Regions from separate parts of the Streptomyces sp. NBC_01635 genome, predicted to be linked through region 2. Evidence: riboswitches for the same ligand, from Rfam matches in the RefSeq annotation. Region 2 holds a riboswitch; the other holds the start of a gene.
The links. Region 2 has a riboswitch for S-adenosylmethionine ahead of thrC (threonine synthase). Riboswitches for the same ligand answer to the same signal wherever they lie in the genome.
Positions count from the first base shown of each region.

Region 1: linked by a shared signal. The riboswitch ahead of OHB56_RS11860 (aminotransferase class V-fold PLP-dependent enzyme) and the one ahead of thrC (threonine synthase) in region 2 are both predicted to bind S-adenosylmethionine.

Region 1 is NZ_CP109277.1:2,503,692-2,508,961, reverse strand. It holds gene OHB56_RS11870 (cytochrome bc complex cytochrome b subunit) at 1-348, shown strand, start outside; gene trpD (anthranilate phosphoribosyltransferase) at 521-1,585, shown strand; SAM riboswitch class IV at 1,692-1,808, shown strand; gene OHB56_RS11860 (aminotransferase class V-fold PLP-dependent enzyme) at 2,014-3,411, shown strand; partial or broken gene OHB56_RS11855 (glycerate kinase) at 3,366-4,015, opposite strand; gene OHB56_RS11850 (Lrp/AsnC family transcriptional regulator) at 4,059-4,340, opposite strand; gene OHB56_RS11845 (rhomboid family intramembrane serine protease) at 4,337-5,071, opposite strand; gene OHB56_RS11840 (hypothetical protein) at 5,228-5,270, shown strand, end outside.
Region 2 is NZ_CP109277.1:4,179,745-4,185,014, forward strand. It holds gene OHB56_RS19370 (cold-shock protein) at 1-73, opposite strand, end outside; gene OHB56_RS19375 (MoaD/ThiS family protein) at 505-780, opposite strand; gene thrC (threonine synthase) at 777-2,081, opposite strand; SAM riboswitch class I at 2,100-2,314, opposite strand; gene OHB56_RS19385 (glucosyl-3-phosphoglycerate synthase) at 2,577-3,521, shown strand; gene OHB56_RS19390 (trehalose-6-phosphate synthase) at 3,660-5,075, shown strand; gene otsB (trehalose-phosphatase) at 5,189-5,270, shown strand, end outside.

The DNA of each region.
Region 1 (5,270 bases), 1.7 Mb from region 2:
GCGTTCATCGTCACCAAGCGGATCTGCCTCGGCCTCCAGCGCCGGGACAAGGACAAGGTGCTGCACGGCCGCGAGTCGGGCATCATCAAGCGCCTGCCGCACGGTGAGTTCATCGAGGTCCACGAGCCGCTCAGCCAGGAGCAGCTGCACACCCTCACGACGCATCACCAGTACGCGCCGGTCGAGATCGGCCCGCTGGTCGACGAGAACGGTGTCGAGCGCAAGGTGAATCCGCTCGAGAAGCTGCGCGTCAAGCTCAGCAAGGGCTACTACGGCGAGGAATCCCAGATTCCGAAGCCGACCGTCGAGGAGTACAAGGAGATCACGAGCGGCCACGGCCACCACTGATCCCCGCACCGCCTCAACCGCCTTCCAAGGCAACCGAGTCGCCACACGACTGCGAAGGGCCCCCGTCCGAGGACCGGACGGGGGCCCTTCGTCGTGCCCCGGGATCGATAGGGTGGGGACGAAACCCCTACCCATCCGTCTGCCGAAGACGTCGAGGACCCAGGAGCGGCTGATGAGCGCTGTGACCCCCGCAGGAGGCAACACCGCGGCGGGCCGCTCCTGGCCCGCCCTGCTGAACGGCCTGCTCGACGGCCACGACCTGTCCGCCGACGACACCGCCTGGGCGATGGACCTGATCATGCGCGGTGAGGCCACCGACGCGCAGATCGCCGGGTTCGCCGTGTCCCTGCGGGCCAAGGGCGAGACCGTCGAGGAGATCACCGGCTGCGTCCGGGCAATGTACGACCACGCCATCGGCATCGAGGTGCCCGGGAAGACCGTCGACATCGTCGGCACCGGCGGCGACGGCGCCAGGACGGTGAACATCTCCACGATGTCCTCCGTCGTCATCGCCGGCACCGGGGCGAAGGTCGTCAAGCACGGCAACCGGGCCGCCTCCTCCGCGTCCGGCGCCTCCGACGTCCTGGAGAAACTCGGCGTCAACCTGGAGCTGACCCCGCAGCGGGTCGCCGAGGTCGCCGAGGAGGCCGGGATCACCTTCTGCTTCGCGGTGAAGTTCCACCCGGCGCTGCGCCACGTGGCGGCCGCGCGAGGCCAGCTGGGCATCCGGACGGTGTTCAACTTCCTCGGTCCGCTGGCCAACCCCGCCCGGGTCAGGGCCCAGGCCGTCGGCGTCGCCGACCCGAGGATGGCTCCGATCATGGCCGGCGTGTTCGCCGGACGCGGCCACTCCTCGCTGGTGTTCCGCGGTGACGACGGCCTCGACGAGTTGACCACCACCGGCCCCTCGACGGTGTGGGTGGTCCGGGACGGAAAGGTGACCGAGGAGCGCTTCGACCCGCGCGACGTCGGCATCGAGCCCGTGCCGCTGGAGGCCCTGCGCGGCGCCGACGCGTCGTACAACGCGGAGGTCGCCCGGCGGGTGCTGGACGGCGAGCACGGCCCGGTGCGGGACACGGTGCTGCTGAACTCGGCGGCGGCGCTGGTGGCGCTCGAACCGGGCGCCGGGACGCTGGTGGAGCAGATCCGGGCAGGGATGGCCAAGGCCGCCGAATCGATCGACTCGGGCGCCGCCCGGCGGGTTCTGGAGCGCTGGGTGCTGGCCAGCAACGCGTGAGCCGCGTTCGAGCGGTACGGCAGGCGTGAGGGCGCGGTCCGGTCCGTCCAGGATCCGGACCGCGCCTTGCGCGTGCCGCGGGCCCGTGTGGCAGGATGTGGGACCAGGTCATGAGCGACAGCCATCAGGCCCCGGCCGGCTGTCCGGCAACCCTCCGTCCGTGGCGGGGTGCCCCGGGTGAGGACCAGGCCGTGAGCAGCAGGGCTCGCGGCAAGCGCGGATCCCTCGCACTCGATCGAGTGGGACACCAGGGGTCCTGGTCGTTCGAGGGAGCCTTCCGTTGAGCATGCGAATGCGTTAGGGCGCTTCTGACAGGCCCTTCGAGGCCGCAGAGCCCCGCCCCCCGCAGGATTCTTTCCCACCTTCTCCCACGCTCGAGCCGTGTGCGCTCGCGTGGTGATTCCGCCTGCCCCCACGGGAGTCCAGCCATGTCCGTTTCCACTCTTGCCGCCGTCTCCGCCGTCCCCGTCGCCGATGTCGTCGCCCCGTCCGGCTGCGCCCCGCTGCCCGTGCTCGGCCGGGATGTCACCGTTCCGCTCGTCACCGGCGGGGAGGTCGCCTACGCCGCGCTCGACTACGCCGCCAGCGCCCCGGCGCTCCAGCGCGTCTGGGACGACGTGGCCGCGTACGCGCCTTACTACGGCAGCGTCCACCGCGGCGCCGGGCACCTCTCCCAGCTCTCCACCGAGCTGTTCGAGAACGCCCGCCGGACCGTCGCCGGGTTCCTCGACTGCCGGGACGGGGACCAGGTGGTCTTCACCCGGTCCACCACCGACTCGCTCAACCTGCTCGCCGCCGCCCTCCCGGACGACTGCCAGGTCTTCGTCTTCGAGACCGAGCACCACGCCGCCCTGCTGCCCTGGCGCGGCGCCCGTGTCACCTTCCTCGACGCCCCGGACAGCCCGGAGCAGGCCGTACGGGCCCTGGAACACGCTCTCGCCGCCCGCGACCCCCACGGCCCCGCCCTGGTCTGCGTGACCGGCGCCTCCAACGTCACCGGCGAGCTGTGGCCCGTGCGCGAGCTGGCCGCCGCCGCCCACGCGCACGGTGCCCGGATCGTCCTGGACGCCGCCCAGCTCGCCCCGCACCACGCGGTGAGCCTGCGCGAGCTGGATGTCGACTGGGTCGCCTTCTCCGGGCACAAGCTGTACGCCCCGTTCGGCGCCGGCGTCCTGGCCGGCCGCGCCGACTGGCTGCGGGAGGCCGAGCCCTACCTCGCGGGGGGCGGCGCCAGCCGCAAGGTCGCCCGGCGCGAGGACGGGGGAGTGGACGTCCAGTGGCACGACAGCGCCGCCCGCCACGAGGCCGGTTCGCCCAACGTCATCGGCGCCTACGCGCTCGCCTCGGCCTGCACGGCACTCGCCGAGGCCGGGTTCGGGACGCTGGCCGCTCACGAGGAGCGGCTGATCCGCACCGTGCGGGACGGGCTCGCGGACGTGCCCGAGGTGCGGTTCCTGTCCCTGTTCGGGGACGACGCACCGCGCGTCGGCGTGCTCTCCTTCGTCGTCGACGGCTGGAACGGCTCCCACTTCGCCGCGGCCCTCTCCGCCGAGTACGGCATCGGCGTACGGGACGGACTGTTCTGCGCCCACCCGCTGCTGCGCGCCCTGCTCGGCGGCGATCCGCGGGACGGGGGCGAGTGCGGCGCCCCCGGGGCGGCGCCCGGCGGGCCGGCCCTCGACGCGATCCGTGTCAGCTTCGGCGCGGGCACGCCGGACGAACACGTGGAGCGCTTCGTCCGCGCCGTCCGGGAGCTCGTGCGCGGTGGCGCCCGCTGGAGCTACCGGACGGTCGACGGCCGCTGCGTGCCGGACACCTCCGCCTGAGCCCCGGTCGCCTGCCCCGGTACGTGCGTCCTGCCGGGCATCGCCCGCGGGACGGCGGGGACGGCGGGGGAGTGCAGGCGAGCGCCCAGGACGATCATGCGCAAGGCGCGTTCCGCGGCTTCGGTGAGGAGTCCGGCACCGCGGGTCAGGGCCTCGGCGAGGGGCATCGGGGCGGGGAGGATGCCGTGGAAGGCGTCCACGCCCGGCACGGCGTGCGCGCCCTCGCCGGGCGTCCCGGCCAGGGCGAGCACCGGCCGCCCGGACGGCTTGGCGCGGCGGGCCGCCTCCGCCGGGACCTTCCCGCGCGGTGTCCGGTGGTCCAAGGCCCCCTCGGCGGTGACGACCGGGTCGGCGCGGGCCGGCCGGGCGCCCAGGTCGAGATGGCCGAGCAGGACGTCGAAGCGGGGCAGCAGACGGGCGCCGAACGCCGCGAGACCAGCGCCCGGACCGCCCGAGGCGCCCGTCCCGGGGGCCGGGCGCAGATCGGTGCGGGCGACGAGGAGTTCGACCTCGGGCAGCCGTGATCGAGGCCGACCGGGTCGATCCGGGTCAGGCCCCGTCCGCCCTCGTCGAGTTCGGCGTCGTCCGCGTCGAGGAGCCGGGCGGCCCGGCGCTCCCGCCGCGCGGGCCTTCCCGGTCCGGGCCGGTCAGTTGTCGAGGCCGATCGCGAACGCGGCCTCCAGGTCGTGCTGCGAGTACGTGCGGAACGCCACGTGCGTGTCCGTCCCCTCCACGCCCGGGATCTTGTTGATCCGGCCCGGGATGACCTCAGCCAGGTCCTCGTGCTCCTTGACCCGGACCATGGCGATCAAGTCGTAGGTCCCGGTGACGGAGAAGACCTCGCTGACGCTGTCCAGCGCGGCGATCCGCTCCGCGATCTCGGGGATCCGGTCCACGCTGGTCTTGATGAGGACGATCGCGGTGATCACTGCTGGTTCTCTCCCTCGGGGGCCGGAGCCGGTGCGCCTCTCACTGTAGTCGCCCCCGTGAAACGCGCCCACGCCCAGCAGAAGCCCAGCCCGAAGCCCACCAGGTGGGCCAAATAGGCCACCCCCGGCCCCTCGGAAGCCTGCCCCGCCGCCAGCCACTGCAGCACCACCCAGAACGGCAGCACCACCCACGCCGGGAAGCGCACCGGCAGGAAGAACAGGAACGGCAGCAGACTGGTCACCCGCGCCCGGGGGAACAGCAGGAGGAACGCGCCGAGGATCGCCGAGATCGCCCCCGAGGCGCCGACCAGGGACTGCTCCGAGTCCGCGTTGGCGACGGCGTACCCGAGCAGGGCGAGGTACCCGCAGCCGACGTAGAACAGGATGAACCGCAGGCGGCCCATGCGCGCCTCGGTCATCGTTCCGAAGACATGGAGGAAGAGCATGTTGCCGAGCAGATGCACCCAGCTGCCGTGGACGAACAGGGCCGTGGCCGGAGTGAGGGCACTCCACGGGGACCCTTCGAACACGTCTGCGGGAATCACCCCCCAGTGGCGGAAGTAGCCGCGCTGCGCGGCGAGCAGTTCGTCCCCGGTCCCGTACCCCGGATCGAGCCCCGAGGCCGGCCCGATCAGGAAGACCAGGCAGCACACGGCGATGAGGGTGTGGGTCACCGGTGCCGACGGGCGCCTCAGCGCCCCGGCCGCCGCCGAGCCCCAGTTGCGGATCATGAATACAGAGCATGACGTAACCGGATGCAACAGCACAGACCGCCTCGCCGCCGTGGACGGGCGGGCGGCGAAGACCCACCAGGCCGTAGGGTTATGTGCCAGACGCGCCGGGCGCCCGCCGCGTCACGGACACTGTAAGGAAGGCGAACAGCCACGATGACGGTTCCTCTGCCGACTGCCTCGACGCGGTGGCGCTGCA
Region 2 (5,270 bases):
CCGCACCACCGTCGACCGCGATGAAGCCGTATCCCTTCTCCGCGTTGAACCACTTGACGGTGCCCTGAGCCATGCCTAACTCCCCTATTACTGGCCCTTGCACAGATCCGCACTTCGCGGATCCGGGTCAGACCTCACTCCCCAAACGGTTGGGGGCGTGCGCCGGAACGCGTCGACCGCGGCTGAATGTATCTGCCCAACTGCCCTCTGCAACAGGTCAATCGGACGAGAAATCTCGACGTCGCCGGTCCGGAATGTGACGGTAGTTCGCCCGATTTCAGGGCAAGTCAGGCCGGGCAAACGCCGCAAAAGCCGCAGAAAGGGCCCAGACTTTGGCTACATCCAGTCGGGCGGGCGGCAGGAATTAATGGTTCCCGATGGGGAAATCGGGGCCGTGTTCCCCGACTCTATCGCGTTCAATCCCATGGAATGACCCCCTCCGCTTCTCTCACGGAGGGGGCCATTCGATGAACGCTCAGTCACACTGATTACCGATGGTAATGATCAGCCGCCGGCGACGGCCGGAATGATCGACACACCCGCACCGTCCGGGGTCACGGTCTGAAGACCCTGCTCGAAACGCACGTCGTCGTCGTTGACGTAGACGTTGACGAAGCGGCGCAGCTTGCCCTGGTCGTCGAGGACCCGGGCGGCGATCCCGGTGTGGTTCTTCTCCAGGTCGGCGATGACGTCGCCGAGCGTGGCACCCTCGGCGCCGACCTCGGCCCTGCCGCCGGTGTAGGTACGCAGGATGGTGGGGATGCGAACGGTCACGCTCATGCGAGGCCAGCCTCTCGGAAGGAGTCCAGGTTCGGGCGGATGGTCGCGGTCAGGCCGGTGTCGGCCACCGCGTCCAGCGTCTTGAGACCGTCGCCGGTGTTGAGCACGACGGTGGTCAGGGCCGGGTCCAGGTCGCCGTTCTCGATCAGCTTCTTCGTGACGCCGACGGTCACGCCGCCCGCGGTCTCGGCGAAGATGCCCTCGGTCCGGGCCAGCAGCCGGATGGCTTCCACGATCTGCTCGTCCGTCACGTCCTCCACCGCGCCGCCGGTGCGGCGCGCGATGTCCAGGACGTACGGGCCGTCGGCGGGGTTGCCGATGGCGAGCGACTTGGCGATGGTCTTCGGCTTCTGCGGCCGGACGACGTCGTGGCCCGCCTTGTACGCGGCCGACACCGGCGAGCAGCCCTCCGCCTGGGCACCGAAGATCTTGTACGGCCTGTCCTCGACGAGGCCGAGCTCGATCAGCTCCCGCAGCCCCTTGTCGATCTTCGTGAGCTGCGAGCCGGAGGCGATGGGGACGACGAGCTGGTCGGGCAGCCGCCAGCCGAGCTGCTCGCAGATCTCGTACGCGAGGGTCTTGGAGCCTTCGGCGTAATACGGCCGCAGGTTGACGTTGACGAAGCCCCAGCCCTCGCCGGCCGGGTCGCCGATCAGCTCGGAGCAGAAGCGGTTCACGTCGTCGTAGTTGCCCTCGATGCCGACGAGTTCCCCGCCGTAGACGGCGGCCATGACGACCTTGCCCTGCTCCAGGTCGTGCGGGATGAACACGCAGGAGCGCAGTCCGGCGCGGGCGGCGGCGGCGCCGACGGCACCGGCGAGGTTGCCCGTGGAGGAGCAGGAGAGGGTGGTGAAGCCGAAGGCGCGGGCGGCTTCCAGGGCCTGGGCGACGACCCGGTCCTTGAAGGAGTGCGTCGGGTTGCCGGAGTCGTCCTTGACGTACAGGCCGCCGGTGACGCCGAGTTCGCGGGCGAGGTTGTCGGCCTGGACGAGCTTGGTCCAGCCGGGGTTGATGTTCGGCTTGGTCGCCACGTCGGCGGGAACGGGCAGCAGGGGCGCGTAGCGCCAGATGTTCGCGGGGCCCGCTTCGATGCGCCGGCGCAGTTCCTCGGTGTCGTGGTCCGAGAAGTCGTAGGCGATCTCCAGCGGGCCGAAACACTCCTGGCAGGCGAAGACCGGACCGAGCGGTACGCGGTGGCCGCACTCGCGGCAGGACAGCGCGGCGGCGGGGCCGAGATCGACGGAGGGCGCGGCGGATCCGGCGACGGATTCCGTAGTGCTTTCAGCAGTCTGCACAGCCATGTGAGGCGAGGCCCTTTCTCCTCATCTTCCTCACGACGCATCTCGCCGTGAGACGGATTTGGCACCTTCCCTAGCCGGGAGCCTCGCGAGGACGATCAGCGACGCGATCCACCGCGCTGCGCGGTGAACACCGCAATGCGCTGTGATCGTCGATCGACGGTGATCTACGAGAACCGGCTGGAGGGTTGCCGGGGCTTCATCGGGCCGTTTCCCTCTGCCCCTCTGGATGAGCTGTATGCGGTTGTGTCGTGCGGTTGTATGTCGTGCGGCCGTACGGCGCGGACGAGGACCGGTGAGGGCCACGACCCCCGATGTGCGGGGTCCATCCGCGTTGTTCAAGACTGTAACCGAAGGCCAGGACGGTGGAGAGAGCACGTCCGAACCGCGAGACGGATCACAGGGGCATGGATCACAGGAGTGCGGGCCGTCCGGGTACGGGCTGCAGGAGTATGGACCAGAGGAGTTATGGACCGCAGAGGTGAGGAGCCGCCGACCGTGCTGGAAGAAGTCGAGCGCTGGCTGGCCGACCGCTCCTGGTCCGTGACCGACCGTCCGGTGCACCGCCTCCTGGCCGCGAAACGCGCCACGGGACAGACGGTGAGCGTGGTGCTGCCCGCGCTCAACGAGGAGGCCACGGTCGGCGGGATCGTCACGGCGATCCGGCACGACCTGATGCTGCGGGTCCCGCTGGTCGACGAGATCGTGGTCGTGGACTCCGGCTCGACCGACCGCACCGCCCAGGCGGCCGCCTCGGCGGGCGCGACCGTGGTGCACCGGGACACGATCCTGCCCCGCATCCCCGCCGTGCCCGGCAAGGGCGAGGTGCTGTGGCGCTCCCTGCTGGTCACCCGGGGGGACATCGTCTGCTTCGTCGACGCGGACCTCAGGGAGTTCTCCGCCGCGTTCGTCTCCGGCATCGTCGGCCCCCTGCTCACCGATCCGGACGTGCAGCTGGTGAAGGCCATGTACGACCGGCCCCTGGGCTCCGCGGCCGGCCAGGGGGGCAGGGTCACGGAGCTGATGGCGCGCCCGCTGCTCAACCTGCACTGGCCGCGGCTGGCCGGCTTCGTGCAGCCGCTCGGCGGCGAGTACGCGGCCCGCCGCTCGCTCCTGGAGCGGCTGCCCTTCCCCGTCGGCTACGGCGTCGAGCTGGGCATGCTGGTCGACGCCCTGCACCTGGTGGGCCTGGACGCCCTCGCCCAGGTCGACGTCGGCGTCCGCAAGCACCGCCACCAGGACGGCCAGGCCCTCGGCCGGATGGCCGCCGCGATCTACCGCACCGCCCACCTCCGCCTGGCCCGCGGCCACCTCGTCCGCCCCGCGCTCACCCAGTTCGAACGCACCGTCGCCGGCTTCGAGCCCCGCACCCACCCGGTGGACACGGAGGAGCGGCCCCCGATGACGGACATAGCCGAGTACCAGTCCCGCCGGGTGGCCTGACCACGACGGCCCGCGCTCCCCGCCCCAGCCCTTGACCTGGCGTTCCGGGCGTATCCGGTCGTATACGGCCGAGGAGCCGATCCGCATACGGCTGATCCGCACGTTTGAGCGTTTCGGAGGCGGGCTAGGTTGAGGCGTATGGCTTCCATCCAGGCTGGTCAGGGTGCTCAGGTGCTGGTCGCGTCGAACCGCGGCCCCGTTTCGTACACGGTGGGCGAGGACGGTTCGCTGCGCGCCAGACGGGGCGGCGGCGGACTGGTGTCCGGGCTGTCGGCGATCGGGTCGGACGCGGACGCGCTGTGGGTGTGCTCGGCGCTGTCCGACGGCGACCGCGAGGCCGTGCGGCGCGGGATCGGCGAGGACGGCGTGCGGATGCTGGACATCCCCGCGGACGTACACGCCGACGCGTACAACGGCATCGCGAACTCGGTGCTGTGGTTCGTGCACCACATGCTGTACCAGACACCGCTGGAGCCCGTCTTCGACGCGGAGTTCCGCAGGCAGTGGGCGTCCTACGAGGCCTACAACCGGGCGTTCGCCGAGGCGCTGGCCCAGGAGGCGGCCCGGGGGGCCTCGGTCGTGGTGCAGGACTACCACCTGACGCTGGTCCCGGGGCTGCTCCGGGAGCTCCGTCCCGACCTGCGCATCGGTCACTTCTCGCACACGCCGTGGGCCCCGCCGGAGTACTTCCGGATGCTGCCCGACGACATCGCCGGGCAGGTGCTGCGCGGGATGCTGGGCGCGGACCGGCTCGGCTTCCTGACCCGGCGCTGGGCGGACGCGTTCACCGCGTGCTGCGAGCAGTTCGCGGACGGGCTCGGACGGACCGCGATCGGGGTGCACGGGCTGGGCGCCGACGCGGACTTCCTGCGCGGCCGCGCGCACGAGGCGGACGTCGAGGAACGGATCGTCGCGCTCCGCGAGGAGATCGGCACCGCCCCCGACGGGACCCCGCGCAAGGCCGTCGTCCGGGTCGACCGGACCGAGCTGTCGAAGAACATCGTGCGCGGCCTGCTCGCGTACCGGCAGCTCCTCGACGACCGCCCCGAGTGGCGCGAACGCGTCGTGCACATCGCCTTCGCCTACCCCTCCCGGCAGGACCTCGCCGTGTACCGCGACTACACGGCCGAGGTGCAGCGGGTCGCCGAGGAGATCAACGAGCGGTACGGGACCCCGGGCTGGCGGCCCGTCGTCCTGCACGTCGAGGACGACTTCGCGCGCTCCCTGGCCGCCTACCGGCTGGCCGACGTGGCCCTGGTCAACCCCATCCGGGACGGGATGAACCTGGTCGCCAAGGAGATCCCGATCCTGTCCGACCGGGGCTGCGCGCTGGTGCTGTCCCGGGAGGCGGGCGCGTACGAGGAACTGGGCGAGGACGCGATCGCCGTCAATCCGTACGACGTGGTCGATACGGCGCGGGCCCTGCACGAAGGACTCACGATGCGCCCGGAGGAGCGGACCGAGCGCGCCAAACGCCTGGCCGAGGCGGCGACGGCGCTGCCGCCGCAGCAGTGGTTCCTGGACCAGCTGAACGCGCTGCGGGACGGAAGCTAGAGAACCGGAACCGGCCGCCCGCCCGGCCGCCCGCCCCTCCCCGGCCTCCCCGCCGTCCCTGGACGGCCGGTCACCTGTGCGTGCGGACGGGCGGGCGTGGATAGGTTGGTGGTATGGGCAGCTCTGCGGATTCCACGGACCCGAACGTCACCTACCCCGACGCCGGTGAGGCCGGCGCCTCCGCCCCCCTGCCGG